Methylobacterium mesophilicum SR1.6/6: one gene and its partner. The protein of the gene in region 2 interacts with the protein of the main gene of each other region in a pairwise test. Links are inferred from orthologs where the notes say so. Each region holds a gene or a part of one and is shown on either strand. Other genes may lie near its edges.

Region 1 (8,489 bases), 3.6 Mb from region 2 along the record:
GGCGCAGGAACGGGGAATCGTCGGGCGTGACGCCGCCCATGACCACGTGGTTGCCGCCGCCGGTGCCGGTGTGGCGCCCGTCGGTCATGAACTTCTCGGCGCCGAGCCGGGTCTGGCGCGCCTCGCCGTAGAGGTCGGTGGTGATGGAAACCGCCTCCCGCCAGGAGGCGGCCGGGTGGACGTTCACCTCGATCACGCCGGGATCGGGGGTGACCTTGATGACGCCGATCCGCGGGTCGTAAGGCGGCTCGTAGCCCTCGATCTGGATCGGCAGGTTCAGCTCCGCGGCCGTCGCCTCCAGGTGGGCGGCGAGCTCGAGGTACTCGTCGACGCGCTGCACCGGCGGCATGAACACCCGCACCACCCCGTCCCGGGGCTCGATCGACAGGGCCGTGCGCACCGCGACGCCGGTGATCCCGGAGCCGTTGGCCGTCGTCGCGCCGGGATGGCCGTCGGGCAGCGCCGCGCGGGGTTCCAGCGGGTCCTGCGGCTGGTAGTAGGGATAGTGCTCCGGCGGCACGTAGGGCAGGGACGACAGGGGCAGGCGGAAGCCCACGGGGGAGTCGCCGGGCACCAGGAAGGCGGCGCCGCGCCGGAATTCCCACGTCTCCGAGATCCAGACGCGGTCGGCATCGCCGTCCTGGCCGGTCGGCAGGCTGGCGAGCGGCAGGACGTAGCCCGCCGCCTCGCCGAGGCCCCGCGCGTAGACCCGCTGGATCCGCGCATCGAACTCGGCCGAGCCGGACCGGGCCTCTGCGGGCGTGACGTTGACCGAGAGCGCCGCGACCTTCTTCTCCCAGAGCTCGCCGTCCTCGAAGGCCGGCATGACGTAGTCCGCCAGGCCGAGGCGGCGGGCCAGCCCGTCGGCGAGCGCCTTGGCCTGCGCGATGGTGGCGGTCCCCTCCGCCCCGGGCGCCGCCTCCGGGGCGATCAGGTCCGGGTTGCGCCAGATCGGCCTGCCGTCCTTGCGCCAGTACAGGGCGAAGGCCCAGCGGGGCAGGCTCTCGCCGGGATACCACTTGCCCTGGCCGTAATGGAGCAGGCCCCCGGGGCCGAACCGGTCGCGCAGGCGCCGGATGAGCTGGTCGGCGAGCCCCCGCTTCGTGGGTCCGACGGCCGCGATGTTCCACTCGGGCGATTCGAAATCGTCCACCGACACGAAGGTCGGCTCGCCGCCCATGGTGAGCCGCACGTCCTGCGCGGCGAGGTCGGCGTCGACCCGCTCGCCCAGCGCGTCCATGGCCGACCAGACCGCGTCCGAGAACGGCTTGGTGATCCGCGGCGTCTCGGCGACGCGGGTGATGCTCATCCCGAAGTCGAAGGTCGTCTCGGCGGGCTCCATCGCCCCCGAGATCGGCGCGGCCGAGTGGTGGTGCGGCGTCGCGGCGAGCGGGATGTGGCCCTCGCCGGTGAGCAGGCCCGAGGTCGCGTCCAGTCCGACCCAGCCGGCGCCCGGCAGGTAGACCTCGGCCCAGGCGTGCAGGTCGGTGAAGTCGGCCGACGCGCCCGTGGGGCCGTCCACCGCGGTGGTGTCGGGGACGAGCTGGATCAGGTAGCCGGAGACGAACCGGGCGGCGAAGCCGATCCGGCGCAGCACCTGCACGAGGAGCCACGCGGAATCCCGGCACGACCCGCTCCTGAGCCGCAGGGTCTCGGCGGGGGTCTGGACGCCGGGCTCCATCCGGACGCCGTAAGCGGTCTCCCGGGCGATCAGGCCGTTCAGCGCCACCAGGAACTGGACGGTGTTGGGCTCTTCCGGAAGGCGGGCCAGCAGCGCCTCCATCTCGGGGCACTCGGCATCCACGGCGGCGCGGTAGGGCGCCAGTTCCTCCGCGAGGTCGGCGTGGTACGGGAAGGGATGGGTCTGGGCGTAGTCCTCCACGAAGAAGTCGAACGGGTTGATCACCGCCATGTCGGCGGTGAGGTCGACCTCGATCTTCAGCTCGTCGGTCTTCTCCGGGAAGACGAGGCGGGCGAGCCAGTTGCCGCTCGGGTCCTGCTGCCAGTTCAGGAAGTGGTTGGCGGGCGTCACCGTCAGCGCGTAGGCCGGGACCTTGGTGCGCGCGTGCGGGGCCGGGCGCAGGCGGATCACCTGGGGACCGAGGCTGATCGGCCGGTCGTAGCGGTAATGCGTGACGTGGTGCAGGGCGGCTTTGATCGACACGATGGCTCCGTTTGAAGGATGAATACGGCCTCGTAGCCGGTACCGGACATCGCGGCAGGTCGAGCGTCGGCCCCCACCGCGCGGTTATGCGACACAGATCGGGGCACAAGCAATTTTCGTGCGGTGACGGCGGCTCCCCGCAGCTTTTGGCAGGAACTTTGCCGGCCGGCCCCGCTTGACCGGCTGGTGGACCGCCGGCCGGTCCGGGACCGCACGATGAAGATCTTCCAGTGCCAGGCCTGCGACCAGCCGGTCACCTTCGAGGCGACCGCCTGCGAGAGCTGCGCGCGGCCACTGGGCTATACCTGCGCGGTCCACGAGGTCTCGGCCCTGGAGCCGCAGGGTTTCTCGGCCCATCCGCTCATGGGCGGCGCCCAGGTCTTCCACGCCTACGCGGATCCCGGCCGGCGCTACCGGCGCTGCAACAACGCCCTGTCGGAGGCCTGCAACTGGCTGGTGCCGGAGGACAGCCCCGACATCTACTGCACCGCCTGCCGCCACAACCGCGTGGTGCCGGACCTGTCGCAGGGCTGGAACCTGACCCGCTGGCGGCAGATCGAGGCGGCCAAGCACCGGCTGTTCTACTCGCTGCTGCGCCTGGAACTGCCGCTGGCAACCCGCGCCCAGTACACCGACGGCCTGGCCTTCGACTTCCTGGTCGATCCGTCCGAGAGCTTTTCCGGCGGGCCGCCGGTGCTGACGGGCCACATCAACGGCCTGATCACCATGAACATCGCCGAGGCCGACGATGTCGAGCGGGAGCGCCGCCGGATCCTGTTCGGCGAGCATTACCGCACGCTGCTCGGCCATTTCCGGCATGAGATCGGACATTACTTCTGGTATCTGCTGGTGCTGAACAGCCCCTCCTGGGAATCCTTCCGGGCGCTGTTCGGCGACGAGCGGCTGAACTACGTCCAGGCCCTGCAGGACCACTACGCCAGGGGCGCGCCGGCCGACTGGGACGAGGCCTACGTCTCGGCCTACGCCACCGCCCATCCCTGGGAGGATTTCGCCGAGACCTTCGCGCATTACCTGCACATCGTCGACACGGTCGAGACCGCCTCGACCTTCGAGCTGCACGTGCGCCCGCGCCTGCGTCAGAGGGCGCATGCGGTGCCGCAGGCGCCGACCGTGATCGACTTCGATCCCTACAACACCCTGGATCTCGACCGGTTGATCGCCGCGTGGCTGCCGCTGACCTACGCGATCAACTCGCTGTCCCACAGCATGGGCCAGCCGGCGCTCTACCCGTTCAAGCTGACGCCCGCGGTGATCGCCAAGCTCGCCTTCGTGCACGAGCGGATCTACGCCTCCCGCACCGGCACCCTGCCGGATGCCGGCGAGGCCGGGGCCGAGATGCTCCGGGCGGTGATCCTGGGCCTGCGCCAGAAGGTGGCGGCGCCGACGGTGTGAGGGCGGGGCGGCCGGTCACGTCCGCCCGTGCCGCTCCGCGAAGGCCCGGAACGCCTCGAGCGTCTCGGCGCTGACGTGGTGCTCGATCCCCTCCGCGTCCCGCCGGGCGGTCTCGGGGCTCACCCCCAGCGCGCAGAGGAAGCGCTCCACGATCCGGTGGCGCTCCCGGGCCTGGACGGCCAGCCGCCGGCCGGCCTCGGTCAGGAAAACGCCGCGATAGGGCCGCTGCTGGACGAAACCGTCCTCGCACAGGCGCTTGAGCATCTTGGCGACGGTCGGCTGCGCCACGCCGAGGCGGGCCGCGATGTCCACCTGCCGCGCCTCGCCGCCGTCGCCGATCAGGTCGTCGATCAATTCGACGTAATCCTCGACCAGCTCCGAGCGCCTCGCCTCGCGCGCCTGGCGGAAGCTCTCCACGTGCCGCTCCGGATCGACCAGCACGGTCTCCGGCGAGCCCGGCTCGGATGCGTCCTGCATCGGCTTCCCCCTCTCGGCTCGCATGCGCCGCCCCCGCCCTGTCTAGCAAACACCGGGGCCGGCAGGGGAGTCCCGTGAGAGCGGCACGCACCTCTTGCATCCGACGGGCTCAGCCGCGAATATAGCCTACGCTATATCTTTGAGGTGGGGGTGATCATGGTGGCGCCGAACGCCGCGACGGCCCCGGGCGGCGCCGCGCCCGGAGCGATGAGCCGGCGGACCGAGGGCGCCATCCGCGACGTCCTCGACGGGCGGAAGGGCGGCCGCGGCCGGTTCCTGCTGTTCGCAGGTCCGGCCGTCACGGCGTCGATCGCCTACATGGACCCCGGCAACTTCGCCACCAACATCCAGGCCGGCGCCCGCTACGGCTACGGCCTGCTCTGGGTGGTGCTGCTCGCCAACCTCACGGCGATGCTGTTCCAGGCGCTCTCGGCCAAGCTCGGGATCGTGACGGGAAAGAACCTCGCGGAGCATTGCCGGGACGCGACGACGCGGCCGGTGCGCCTCGCCCTCTGGGGCATCAGCGAGGTCGCCGCCATGGCCACCGACCTCGCGGAGTTCCTCGGCGGCGCCATCGGCCTGTCGCTGCTCACCGGCATGCCGCTGATGGCCGGCATGGGGATCACCGCGATCGTCACCTACGCGATCCTGCTCCTGGAGCATGAGGGCTTCCGGCCGCTGGAGATCGCCATCGGCGCGATGGTCGGCACGATCGGCCTCTGCTACGCGGTCGAGCTGCTGGTGGCGCCCGTGGCCTGGGGCGAGGCCGCCAAGGGCCTCGTCACCCCAAAAATTCCGGACGCGCAGGCGCTCACCATCGCGGTGGGGATCATCGGCGCCACCGTGATGCCGCACGCGCTGTTCCTGCACTCGGGCCTCACGCAGAGCCGGGGCAATCCCCGCACCGAGGCCGACCGGCGCCTGCTGGTGCGCTACTCGAACCGCGAGGTGGTGGTGGCGCTGCTGCTGGCGGGGCTCGTCAACATGGCGATGGTGATCATGGCGGCGGCGGCCTTCCATCTCGGCCACAGCGAGGTGGCGGAGATCGGCGAGGCCTACCGCACCCTGACGCCGCTGCTGGGTCCCGCCGCGGGGGCGGCCTTCCTGGTGTCGCTGCTCGCCTCCGGGATCTCCTCCTCGGTGGTGGGCACGCTTGCCGGGCAATTGGTGATGCAGGGCTTCACCGGCTGGCGCATCCCGCTCCTCGTCCGCCGGCTGGTGACGATGCTGCCGGCCTTCGTGGTGGTGGCGATCGGCGTCGACCCGACGCAGGCGCTGGTCCTGTCCCAGGTGGTACTGTCGCTCGCCCTGCCGGTGCCGATGGTGGCCCTGGTGGTGTTCACCCGGCGGCGCAGCGTGATGGGTCCCTTCGCAAACGGGCCGCTGACCCAGGCGGCCGCGGTGGCGGGGGCCGCGGTGGTGCTCGCGCTCAACATGGTGCTGCTGGCGGCGGCCTTCGGGGTGCCGGTGCCGGGACTGGAGTGAGCCCGCGCGCCCGCTGCCGGCGCGCCCGTCCTGGATCCGGACGGGCAGGAACGGGTGTTCGACAAACCGGCCTCCGCCCCCTGGCGGTTTCCGGTGACCGGGCGCAGAAGGCCTCACCGCCCGGTCGAGGAACGCCCCATGGTCGTCCAAGAAGTCGCGATCCGAACCCAGGACGGGACGTGCCCGACACACGTCGTCACGCCCGAGGGCGCCGGGCCCTGGCCCGCGGCGATCCTCTACATGGATGCCGGCGGCATCCGGCCGGGTCTGCTCGACATGGCGCGGCAGCTCGCGGCGGGCGGCTATCTCGTGCTGCTGCCGGACCTCTTCTATCGCTACGGACCGTACGAGCCATTCGTGCCCGCGGAGGTGTTCAAGGGCGACTTCCGCACCATCCTGGGGCCGCTGATGGCCACGACCGACAACGTGAAGGCGGCCGCGGATACGGGTGCTCTGCTCGCCTATCTCGATACCCGGGACGACGTCGCGGGCCGCGTGGTCGGGGCGGTGGGCTTCTGCATGGGCGGCCGCATGGCGCTGACGGCGGCCGGGACGTATCCCGAGCGTTTCGCGGCCGTGGCCAGCTTTCACGGCGGCAATCTGGCGACCGATGAGCCGGCGAGTCCCCACCGCCTCGCGCCGCAACTGAAGGCGGAGGTCTACATCGCCGCGGCCGAGAACGATCGCAGCTACCCGCCCGAGATGGCCGAGCGGCTGGAGGCGGCGCTGAGCCAGGGGGGTGTCCGGTACGGGGCGGAGACCTATCCCGCCGCGCATGGCTGGATGATGCCGGATTTTCCCGTCTACGACCCAGCCGCCGCCGCGCGCGGCTGGGACGCGATGCTCGGACTCTTCGGGCGCACGCTGCGCCGCGCGGGCTGAGCGAGCGCCCGCGCGCCGGGTCCGATCACGTCGCCCGCACCACCACCTCCACGAGGTTGGCGCCCCCCGACCGGATCCCGGCCTCGATCGCCGGGGCGATGTCGGTGGCGGCCGTCACCCGCCGGGCGGGCACCCCCATGGAGGCGGCGAGCGCCAAGAAATCGACCCGCGGGTCGGTGAGGTCCATGGCGATGAAGCGGTTGGCGCGCACCGAGGCGTAGTGCGCCTGGCCCTTCATGAACGTCTTGAGGATGTTGTACTCGGCGTTGTTGATCACCACGAAGGTGACCGGCAGCTTTTCATGCGCGGCGGTCCACAAGGCCTGCGGCGAATACATCGCGGCCCCGTCGCCCACGACACAGACCACGGGCGCGCGGTCGAGGCCCAGGGAAAAGCCCACCGCCGCCGGCATGCCCCAGCCGAGGACGCCGCCGCGCATCGCCGCGTATTGATGCGCCGAGGGGCTGTCGAGGAAGGTGCGCAGGTGGGTCAGCGTCGCGGGCGCCTCGTCCACGATGGTGGTCTCGGCCCCGACCGCGCGGGCGACCTCCCGGGCGGCGACCAGCGGCGCGATCACCGGATCCTCGAAGGCCGCGTCGGCGGCGGCGGCGAGCTTCGCCCGCCGCTCGGCCCGGACGGTCACGGCTTGGCTGCGCAGCTGCGCGAAAGCCTCGGCCCGGTCGGCGAGGCGGGGAGCCAGCAGCGGCAGCAGGGCGTCCAGCGAGGCGCGGATGTCGCCCACCGTCGACAGGCAGGTGGCGTAGGTGCGCCCGAGGTCGCGGACGTCCGCCGAGAGCTGGAACACCTGAACGCCCGGCGGCACCGCCGAGACGTCCGAGTAGAGCACGGTGATCAGAGACTTGCCGCCGAGCGCGAACACCGCGTCGTAGCGCCCGAGGATGTCGGCGATGGCGTCGGCCCGGGTCGGGAGGTTGCCGGCCCAGAGCGGGTGCGCGGTGGGGAAGGGGATGTGGGCCGGCCAGGACGAGCCGTAGACCGGCGCCGCCAGCAGGTCGGCCAGCGCCACCATCTGCGCCGAGGCGTCGGAAGCGTCGATCTCGTCGCCCGCGATCAGGGCGAGGCGGCCCGGCGCGATGGCGGCGAGCTTTTCGGCCAAGCGGTCGAGGGAGCCAGCGACCGCCCGCTGGTCGATGGTCGAGGTCTCGCCGGCCGGCACGGCGCTCATCGCCTCCATCACGTCCATGGGCAGGGACAGGAAGACCGGGCCGGAGGGGGCGGCCCCCGCATCGTGGAAGGCGCGGCGCAGCAGGATCGGGATCTGGTCCGGGCTCGTCACCTCGCGGGCCCATTTCATCACCGGGTCGGCGATGGCGACGAGGTCGCCCATCAGCAGCGGGTCGGTCAGCGCGTGGCGGAGATCCTGCTGCCCGGCGGTGACCACCAGCGGCGTGCCCGAGACCTGGGAGTTCACCAGCCCGCCCATGGCGTGGCCGAGGCCGCCCGCCGTGTGCAGGTTGAGGAAGGCGGGCCGGCGCGCGCCCTGCGCGTAGCCGTCCGCCATGGCCACCGCGGTCGCCTCCTGCAGGGCCAGGATGTAGGCGATGTCCGGCGCCTCGGTGAGGGCGTCGATCAGCGGCAGTTCGGTGGTGCCGGGATTGCCGAAGATGTAGCGCACCCCCTCCGAGCGCAGCACCTCCACCAGGAGATCGGCGCCCCGGCGGCGGCCGGCGGCCTCCACGGTCTCGATCGGCATCGTCCCAGTCTCCTCCGACGGAATCAGCCGGAGGCTAAACCAAGGGCGGTCCGGGGCAATGCCCCGGCGGCTCTACGGCCCCTGCGCGAGGCCGTCGGCGTCGAGGCTGGCGCGCAGGCTGCGGAGGCCGCAGTCCCGCTTGACCGGGTCGGCACAGAAGGCCGCGATCGTGTCCCGGCCCATGGTGGCCCGGCCCATGCCGGGCGTGGCGAGCCGGGACGGCCCGTGGACCCGAATCGGACAGGTCATCGCGACATCCGCGGCACTCACTCGCCGGCGCCGGACTCCGTGCAGGTGAGCGGGGGCTTGCCCGCCTCCGTCCACGTCACCGTGCGCCCCCGGCCGCGCAGTTCG
Region 2 (8,706 bases):
CGTGGCTATCGGACCGTCTTTGCAGGTATGGGTCAAAACGAAAGTCGGATTGCCGTGTCCGCTCGTCTCCGCTCCATCTGCAGGCCCTCGATTTCCGATGCCGGATGATCCCTGCGTCTTCCCAGTTTACCGTCAGGCACCCGTGGGATGGCTGGAACGCGCGATCGGCGTTTCGGCCGGATGCCGGCCGCGTGTTCTCATGTGACGGCCTCGCAGATGTCCTCTGACAAGTCCGGCTCCGCCCCGGCCTCACCGGAGATCGAGGAGACGCAGGGAGCCGGGATCGCCTGCCTGCGCTTCGAGCCACCCGATGATCCGAACGCGCTCGGTCAGGCATGGCGGGAGCATCTGGCACCGGTCTTCGCGGTCGGCTTCCGGCCCGAGACCGATCTGACGCGCCCGATCGCGATGCGCAGCTACCATCTCGGCGATCTCATCGTCGGCGACGTGATCGCGCCGGCCCACACGCTGGTGCGGTCGCGGGAGATGGTCACCCAGCAGGGCCTCGACCACATCCTGCTGCAGTTCTACCGCAGCGGGCAGAGCCGCGTGGAGACGGAGCGGTGCGTCCATCCCGTCACCGAGGTGCAGTGCATCGTCTTCGACCTCGCGCAGCCGGTGCGCATCGTGGCCGGTCCGGTGGACGCCACGAACGTCCTGATCCCCCGCTCCCTGCTTGAGCAGCAGGGCTGCCACCCGGACGCCCTGCACGGCCGCCCCCTCGATCATGACGGCGACCCGTTCGGGCGTCTGGTCCACACCTTCGTGGCGAACGTGGTCGCCTGCGGCGACCTGCTGGACCGGCGCGAGGCCCTGTCGGCCTCGGCGGCGATCACCCAGCTCTGCGCCAGCTGGTTGCGCGGGCAGGCGGACGAGCGCCCGTTCCCGCATCAGGACGTCCGGATCCGGGTCCGGCGCCTCGTCGAGGCGGAACTCGGCAACCCGAAGCTGACGCCGGCGGTGATCGCCGCGCGGCTGGGACTGTCGCGCTCGACGCTGTATCGCCTGTTCGCGCCGAACGGCATCGTCACCTATATCCGCGACCGGCGCCTCATGGCGGCGATGCGGATGCTCGCCCGGCACGAGCCGGGGCGGCCGCCGCGGATCTCGCAGGTCGCCTACGCGGTCGGCTTCTCGGACGAGCGGACCTTCCGGCGCGCGTTCAAGCGCCGCTTCGGCTTCATCCCCAGCGACGCGCCTCACCGGCTGGAGACCGGTCCGGGCCACGGTCCGGGGGCACTCCTGCGCAACTGGATCGAGAGTCTGTGAGGCGGCGGCTCACCGCGCGGCGGCCGGGTGCCGGAAGGTGTCGGCCGGGTGGCGCCCGGGCAACCGGTCGCCCCGGCGGAAGAGTTTGGCCCGCAGGGAGCCCTCGGCATAGGCGGTCTTGTAGAGGCCGCGGTCCTGAAGCTCCGGGATCACGATGTCGATGAAATCGGAAAAGCTCTCCGGCACGACGATCCGGCTGAGGTTGAACCCGTCGACCTCGCCATCCGTGATCCAGGCCTGCAGTTCGTCGGCGATCGAGACCGCGTCGCCGGTGAGCACCGCGTAGCGGCCGCCGAGCTGCAGTTCGGCGAGGAGGTCGCGCTTCGTCAGCCCGCGCTTGGCCGCCGCCGCGGTGGCCGACTGGATCGCGTTGCCCGGCGCGTAGGGGATCGGCTCGTCGAGCCCGTAGCGGGCGAAGTCGATCCCCGTGGAGGCGGAGAAATGCGCGAGGCCCGCCTCCGGGCTGGCGTAGCGCAGGTACTCGTCCCGCTTCGCCTCGGCCTCGGCGCGCGTCCGTCCGGGAATGACCGCGAGGCCGACGAAGACCTTCACGTCGTCGGGCTTCCGGCCGGCCGCGACCGCCTCGGACCGGATGGCGCGAACCGCGTCGCGGGCGGTGGCCGGATCGCGGGCGGAGATGAACACGCATTCCGCGTGGCGGCCCGCGAAGGCGCGTCCGCGGCCCGAGGCGCCCGCCTGGTAGAGGACCGGCGTCCGCTGCGGCGACGGCTCCGACAGGTGATAGCCCGCGACCGAGAAGAACTCGCCCCGGTGCACCACCGGCCGGATATGGGCTGGATCGCTGAACACCCGGGCCTCCCGGTCGCGGCGCACGGCCGCGTCGTCCCAGCTTCCCTCCCAGAGCCGGTAGAGCACCTCCAGATACTCGTCCGCGTAGTCGTAGCGTCGGTCGTGCGCCGGCAAAGCGCCGCCGCTCTGGCCGCGATGGGCGCTGTCGAGATAGCCGGTGACGACGTTCCAGCCGATCCGACCGCCGGTCAGATGGTCGAGGGTCGAGAGGCGGCGGGCGAAGGTGTAGGGCGCCTCCTGGTGGACGTTGATGGTCACGCCGAATCCAAGATGCTCGGTCACCGCCGCCATGGCGGAGATCATCAGCGTCGGGTCGTTGACCGGAAGCTGCACGGCCTCCCGGGCGGTGACGTCGATGCCGCCGCCGTAGATGTCGTAGACGCCGATGATGTCGGCGATGAACAGGCCGTCGAACAGCCCGCGCTCCAGGAGCTTCGCCTGCCCGGTCCAGTAGGACAGCGTGTTGTAGTCCGACGAGCGGTCGCGCGGATGGGTCCAGAGGCCGTGGTTGATGTGGCCCACGCAGGTCATGTCGAAGGCGTTCAACAGGATCTGCTTCCGTCCAGCCGGCGTCGCTCCGGTGGTTTCGGAGGCCGAATCGTCTAGGTGCAGGGTCATGGTGGCGGCCTCCCGGTCGCAGGATCAGGGCGGATCGCCTGGGGATGCGGATCCGTCAGCGGGCGCGCAGCCGCCGCACCGCGGTGTCGCCCACGAGCTGCACGAGGCAGACCAGGGCGATCAGGATCGCGATCACCACCATCATCACGGTGGTGTCGAAGCGCTGATAGCCGTACCGGATGGCGACGTCGCCGAGCCCGCCCGCGCCCACCGCGCCCGCCATCGCGGAGGCACCGATCATCGACACCACCGTGATGGTGAAGCCGCCGACGATGCCGGGCAGCGCCTCGGGCAGGAGCACGTGGGCGAGGATGTGCCGGCGCCGGCAGCCGATGGATTGCGCCGCCTCGATCAGGCCGGCATCCACCTCCCGGAGCGAGACCTCGGCGATCCGGGCGAAGAACGGGGTGGCGCTCACCGAGAGGGGCACGATCGCCGCCCAGACGCCGATGGTGGTGCCGGCGACCAGCCGGGTGAACGGGATCAGCGCCACCAGCAGCACGATGAAGGGCACGGCGCGGAAGCCGTTGACCAGGGTGCCGACCACCCGGTTGGCCCGCGGCGCCGGGAAGATGCCACCGGGCCCGGAGGTGACGAGGAACAGCGCCAGCGGGATGCCGGCCAGCACCGCGATCCCGGCCGAGATGCCGACCATGAACAGCGTGTCCAGGGAGGCCTGCCAGAGGCGGTCGATCATCTGCGGGGTCATGGCGGGGCTCCGGGTTGGGTGCGGTTACAGCGGCTCGCCGGCGGCCTCACGCCGCCTCGAAGTCCGGGCCGACATAGCCGAGCCGCTCGACCTCCCCGCCGAGCGCCCGCAGCCGCTCCGCCACGTCCGGATCCGTCCCCGGCACGGCGACCAGCATCCGGCCGACCGCGTGGCCCTGGATCCGCTCGATGCCGGCCTGAAGCAATCGCACCGGCGCCCCCGCGGCCGCCGCGAGGCCCGTGAGGTCGGGCGCGCCCTGCCCGGCACAGGTGATCCGCAGGATCGCGGACCCGCCGGGCACGGGGTGGGGCTGCAGCCGGGCCGCCAGATCCGCCGGCAGGCCGCGGGTGAGCGGTTCGAGGAGCGCCCGCGTCGTCGGGTGCTCGGGCGCCCCGAACACGCGCCAGACCGGCCCGGTCTCGACCACGCGGCCTCCCTCCAGCACCACCACGTCGCTGCAGATCTCGCGGATCACGCTCATCTCGTGGGTGATCAGGATGACGGTGATCCCGAGCCGGCGGTTGATGTCCCGCAACAGGTCGAGGATTGCCAGCGTCGTCTCCGGGTCGAGGGCGGAGGTCGCCTCGTCGCAGAGCAGGATCTCGGGGCTGCTCACGAGCGCCCGGGCGATGCCGACCCGCTGCTTCTGCCCGCCGGAGAGCCGGGACGGGTAGGTGTCGGCCTTGTCCTCCAGCCCGACGAGGCGCAGCGCCTCCGCGACCCGGGGGCCGATCTCGGCCCTGGGAATTTCCGCCACCGACAGCGGCAGCGCCACGTTCTGCCGGACGGTCTTGGCCGCCAGCAGGTTGAAGTGCTGGAAGATCATGCCGATGCGGCGGCGCAGGGCCACGAGGCCGTCCGTGTCGAGGGCGTCGATGGGCGCGCCGTCGACGAGCACCCGGCCGGAACTCGGTGACTCCAGCCGGTTGACGGTGCGCAGCAGGCTCGACTTGCCCGCCCCCGAGCGGCCGATGATGCCGAAGATCGCCCCGGCCGGGATGGCGAGATCGACGCCGTCGAGGGCCTGGACCGGCCCGGCGGCGGTCCGGTAGGTCTTGGAGACCGCCTCGAACCGCACCGTGCCGGCGGCCCGGCCGGGCGAGGTCGTCACGGTCGCCTGTGCGGCGGTCCGGCGCCGCGGTCCGGCGGCGATCCGGTCGCCCGGATCGCGCAGGCTGTCGAAGACGAGGCCGACCATCAGTTCTGCCACGCCAGCAGGTACAGCTTGTCGCTGTCGGCGAAGGACTTGCGGATCTGCTGCTTCACGGCGTCCGAGTTCTGGAACAGCTTGACGAACTTGGCGATGGCCGGGTCGTCCTTGCGGGACGCCTTGGTGACGAAGCTCACGGCGAAGAGCTTGTCCTCGATGCCGGAGTAGATCAGGCCGCTTGTCGGGTCGAAGCTGCCGGACGCCACGATGAAGTGCGGGTAGCCCTGTGCGAGATCGACGTCGCGGGTGATCCGGACGAGTTGCGGCCCCTCGACCTCGGTGAATCGCAGTGTCTTGGGGTTCGCGGTGATGTCGTCGAGGGTGCCGAGGAAGCCGACCCCGTCTTTCAGCGTGATCAGCCCGGCCTTCTGGAGCAGCAGCAGGGCGCGACCCTGGTTCACGGGATCGTTGGCGATCGCCACCGTGCCGCCCGTCGGGATCTCGGCGAAGCTCTTATGCTTCAGGGAATACAGGCCGATATTCTGCAGGATCCCGAGGCCCACGATCGCGAACTGGTAGCCCTTCTGCTTCGCGGCGTTCTCCATGAAGGGCCGGTGCTGGAAGAAGTTCACGTCGACGTCGCCGGCATCCAGCGCGACGTTCGGCGTCGTCCAGTCGCTGAACTCGATGACCTGGACGTCGAGGCCCTGGGCCTTGGCCTCCCGGGCCGCCACGTGGGCGGCGTCGCTGTAGGCGCCCGGGACGGTGCCGATCTTGAGGCTCTCGGCCCGGGCCGAGACTGCGCAGAGGGCGAGTCCCAGGGCGGCGAGGAAACGCAGGAACGTCATCGGGCGGAACTCTGGCTCGCGGCGGCTCGATCGAGCCAGGGCAGGGTGTGGAGGGCGGGATCGTGCGCGGAGGCGGCCTTCCTGCGCGCACCGGCGCACGGCCGGCCATCCCGCAGGATGAGCGGCGCAAGTGCCTCCGGCTGATCTTGTTGAGCACTGTCTAGATCAAGTACACCGGGCCGAACATTCTAAAGATCGAGATCTGCCGATACGAACGATCTCCGCTCGCGCGATTTCTTAAATCGGAATGCTGCGACCCACTGGGTTCAGGCCGGGGTGCCTCCACCGCGCGGATCCAGGGGCGGCGCGGCCGTGTCCCGGCGCTCCGCAGCGCCGCGCCCGAGATCGTGGAGCGCCATCCCGGCGAGCATGGCGGCGACGAAGACGAGGACCGGGGTCGCGCCCGTGGAGAGCGCCGCGACGGCCGGGCCGGGGCAGAAACCCGAGAGCCCCCAGCCGATCCCGAACAGGGCCGCCCCGCCGACGAGCGGCGCGTCGATCCGGCGCTTGCTGGGCCCATCGAACCGGGTCCCCAGCACCGGTCCGGACCGGCGGCGGCTCAGGAAATAGCCCAGCCCCGAGACCGTGACGGCGCCGCCGAGGACGAAGACGAGGGTCGGATCCCAGGCGCCCGCGACGTCGAGGAAGCCGCGCACGCGGGCCGGGTCGAGCATCCCCGACAGGGCGAGGCCGAGCCCGAAGATGAGCCCCGACGCGAGGGCCACGGCGACGCGCAGGGCCACGCTCACGCCAGCCCCCGCACGGCGGCGACCGTCAGCATGCCGGTGGCGAGGAACACCAGCACCGCCACGATCGACCGCGGCGACAGCCGGGCAAGGCCGCAGACGCCGTGCCCGGAGGTGCAGCCGGAGCCGAGGCGGGTGCCGAAGCCGACCAGCAGCCCGGCCAGCGCCAGGACCGGCAACCCGGCCTGGATTCGCATGTCCGGCCAGTGCCCGGCCAGCAGCGCGAAGGCCGGCGGCCCGAGGACCAGGCCGAGCAGGAAGGCGGCATCGGCGAGGCGGTGGCCGCCCGGGCGGCCAAGGCTCGCGACGAGGCCGCTGATGCCGGCGATCCGGCCGTTCAGGAGGAGCAGCAGCGCGGCCGATGCGCCGATCAGCAGGCCGCCGGCCAACGCGGGGAGGTAGGTGCCCATGGACGGTCCCGGGTCGCGATTCGCCTGGCCGCAGGCGCGGCCGCGTGCGGATTGGTAGCGCTCCCTCGGGGCCGGAACAAGCCTTGCCGGATCCGGCTTCAGCTGCAATTATCACGATATCGCAACGGCTTAGTGAAGATCATGCTCTTCCGCGAGCACTCCGCGAACGAAACCTCCTCCGCGTCCCGGGAGGCGGGGGAAGAGCCTTCCCGAGAGGATGCGGCACCCCGCCGACCTCATCGGGCGGCCTGGCCCGCTCCGGCCATGTCGCAGGGCGACGAGGTCATGTTCGAGCGACTCGACCTCGCCGAGATCCTGGGAATCTGGCGCCATGCCCGCGGCCGGGTGGTGGGCGTGCATCGGCCGGGCGGCGCCGCACCCACCGTGGACGTGAAGTTCGAGGGGCACGATACGCTGGAGCGCTACCTGCCGGACCTGTTCCGCCGCGTGCACTGAGCCGTCTGCGGAAGTCTCTGCCCGCGCCCGGCGAGCTCTGCCCGGACCGCGCAACTGTCGTCCCCGAAGGCGCGAGGCATGTCGGGGAAGAAGACACGAGGTGTCTGCTTTCCCGACACTTCCCGCCTCTGACCCGTCTTCGGAGCATCGATCACGAAAAAGTAGGTGCCCGCTCCCGCACGCCACCTCCGAGCACCGGAACCCGGCCGTGTCCGAAACGTCAGGCCGGTCGCAACAGCCGCGGCCGATCTCCGGCCGGGGGTGTCGGGCCTGTCCGGGGGGTACGATGGCTCAGGGGGTTCACGGATCGCGCAGGTCGGATGCCGTCGCATCCGGCACCTCGGGCGCGCGATGAGCGTGCATCACCGCGTGTTCGCCTTCGCGCATATCGGCGACCTTCATCTGGAGCGGGCGGGCGACCGCAACGCCGACGACCTGCGGGCGATCCTCGCCGAGGTGGCGGGCCTGCACGGGAACGGCCTCCTCGACTTCGCCTACCTGCCGGGTGACCTCGCCGAGGATGGCCGGGCGGAGCAGTACGCCCTCCTGCGCGACGCGCTCGACCGGCACCCGGACCTGCCGGTGCGCCTGATCGCCGGGGACCACGACCGCCAGTACGGCACGATGACGGACTTCGGCGCCCTGTTCGCCGCGGTCGCCGGCAGCCCCCGCGGCGGCGGGCACGCGGCGCTCCGGCACGACCTGCCCCGCCCGCGCGACCCGGCGCCCGTCACGCAGACCTACTACGCCGAGACCGTCGCGGGGGTGCGCTGCCTGTTCCTCGACATGATCAGCGCCGGCTACGGCGAGAAGGGGTTCGGCCTCGATTTCCGCCTCGGTCCGCGCCAGCTCGCGTGGCTCGCCGACGAGCTGGCCCAGGCGGACGAACGAGGCCTGCCCTGCGCGATCTTCACCCACACCTACCCGGACGACCTCCGCGTGCCCGACGAGCGGGAGGAACTCTCCGGCCTGATCCGCCACCACGGCGTGCGCCTCGTCGAGATGGGCCACACCCACTACAACGAGCTCGCCCCGGACGGGCGCACGCTCTACGCGGCGGCCCGCTCGGTCGGACAGAACGAGGACGGCTCGGTGGGCTACGCGGTCGCGGCGATCGACGGGCCCGTGACGAGCTGGCGGTTCAAGCCCCTCGACCGGGCGCTGCCCTTCGTCATGGTCACGAGCCCCGCCGACCGGCGCCTCGCCACCGCGCCCCTCGACGTGCCCGACGGCACGATCTCGGCGCGGGCCCTCGTGCTGTCGGGCCGGCCGCAGGCCGACTGGCGCTGCCACCTGCGCGTCGATGGCGGTCCGCCCCACCCGATGCGGCCCGATGGCCCCCGCACGGTCCATGCCCGGATCCCGTGGCGGGAGGGCATGCGCCGCCTCGCCGTCACGGTCGCGGACGGCTCCGGCACGGACGACACCGAGGTGATCGAGCCCGTGGGCCCGAGCTTCGTGCCGCCCCCCGCGCATGACCGCCCCGGCAGCGACGCCCACCGGCTCTCCGCCTGGCCCGAGAAGGGTCTCCGGGGCGACCAGCTCGGCCCGAACCGCCACGGCCGGGACTGGTAGTCCCCAGCCCCGAAGCGCTCCACACCGCACCGCACGATTCGAAACCCCGATAGAGGACGACCGGACCCGATGGGCGCGCTGACGCTGACCCCCAACATCACGACCTGGGCGATCG

What was found.
Region 1: the proteins of MMSR116_RS18425 (region 2) and mntR interact in binary tests that used the Escherichia coli proteins (3 or more experiments, as listed by UniProt). The link is inferred for Methylobacterium mesophilicum SR1.6/6 from one-to-one orthologs.

The regions. Positions count from the first base shown.
Region 1 is NZ_CP043538.1:200,412-208,900, reverse strand. What follows is about bases 2,324-5,085. They hold mntR (manganese-binding transcriptional regulator MntR), read right to left. Parts: upstream 4,055-5,085; coding sequence 3,593-4,054; downstream 2,324-3,592. Other genes in these bases: MMSR116_RS00975 (Nramp family divalent metal transporter), read left to right, coding at 4,211-5,085; MMSR116_RS00985 (zinc-binding metallopeptidase family protein), read left to right, coding at 2,381-3,577. Also shown: MMSR116_RS00990 (DUF2126 domain-containing protein), read right to left, coding at 1-2,164; more of MMSR116_RS00975, read left to right, coding at 5,086-5,539; MMSR116_RS00970 (dienelactone hydrolase family protein), read left to right, coding at 5,678-6,421; MMSR116_RS00965 (thiamine pyrophosphate-binding protein), read right to left, coding at 6,447-8,135; MMSR116_RS00960 (hypothetical protein), read right to left, coding at 8,208-8,384; MMSR116_RS00955 (MliC family protein), read right to left, coding at 8,402-8,489.
Region 2 is NZ_CP043538.1:3,839,334-3,848,039, forward strand. Bases 2,529-5,507 are described here. They hold MMSR116_RS18425 (methionine ABC transporter ATP-binding protein), read right to left. Parts: upstream 4,605-5,507; coding sequence 3,453-4,604; downstream 2,529-3,452. Other genes in these bases: MMSR116_RS18415 (LLM class flavin-dependent oxidoreductase), read right to left, coding at 2,529-2,697; MMSR116_RS18420 (methionine ABC transporter permease), read right to left, coding at 2,753-3,406; MMSR116_RS18430 (MetQ/NlpA family ABC transporter substrate-binding protein), read right to left, coding at 4,604-5,404. In the rest of the region: MMSR116_RS18410 (helix-turn-helix domain-containing protein), read left to right, coding at 217-1,269; more of MMSR116_RS18415, read right to left, coding at 1,279-2,528; MMSR116_RS18435 (YeeE/YedE family protein), read right to left, coding at 5,671-6,153; MMSR116_RS18440 (YeeE/YedE family protein), read right to left, coding at 6,150-6,560; MMSR116_RS18445 (hypothetical protein), read left to right, coding at 6,825-7,016; MMSR116_RS18450 (metallophosphoesterase family protein), read left to right, coding at 7,368-8,591; MMSR116_RS18455 (arsenic transporter), read left to right, coding at 8,661-8,706. UniProt on the Escherichia coli protein: Part of the ABC transporter complex MetNIQ involved in methionine import. Responsible for energy coupling to the transport system. It has also been shown to be involved in formyl-L-methionine transport.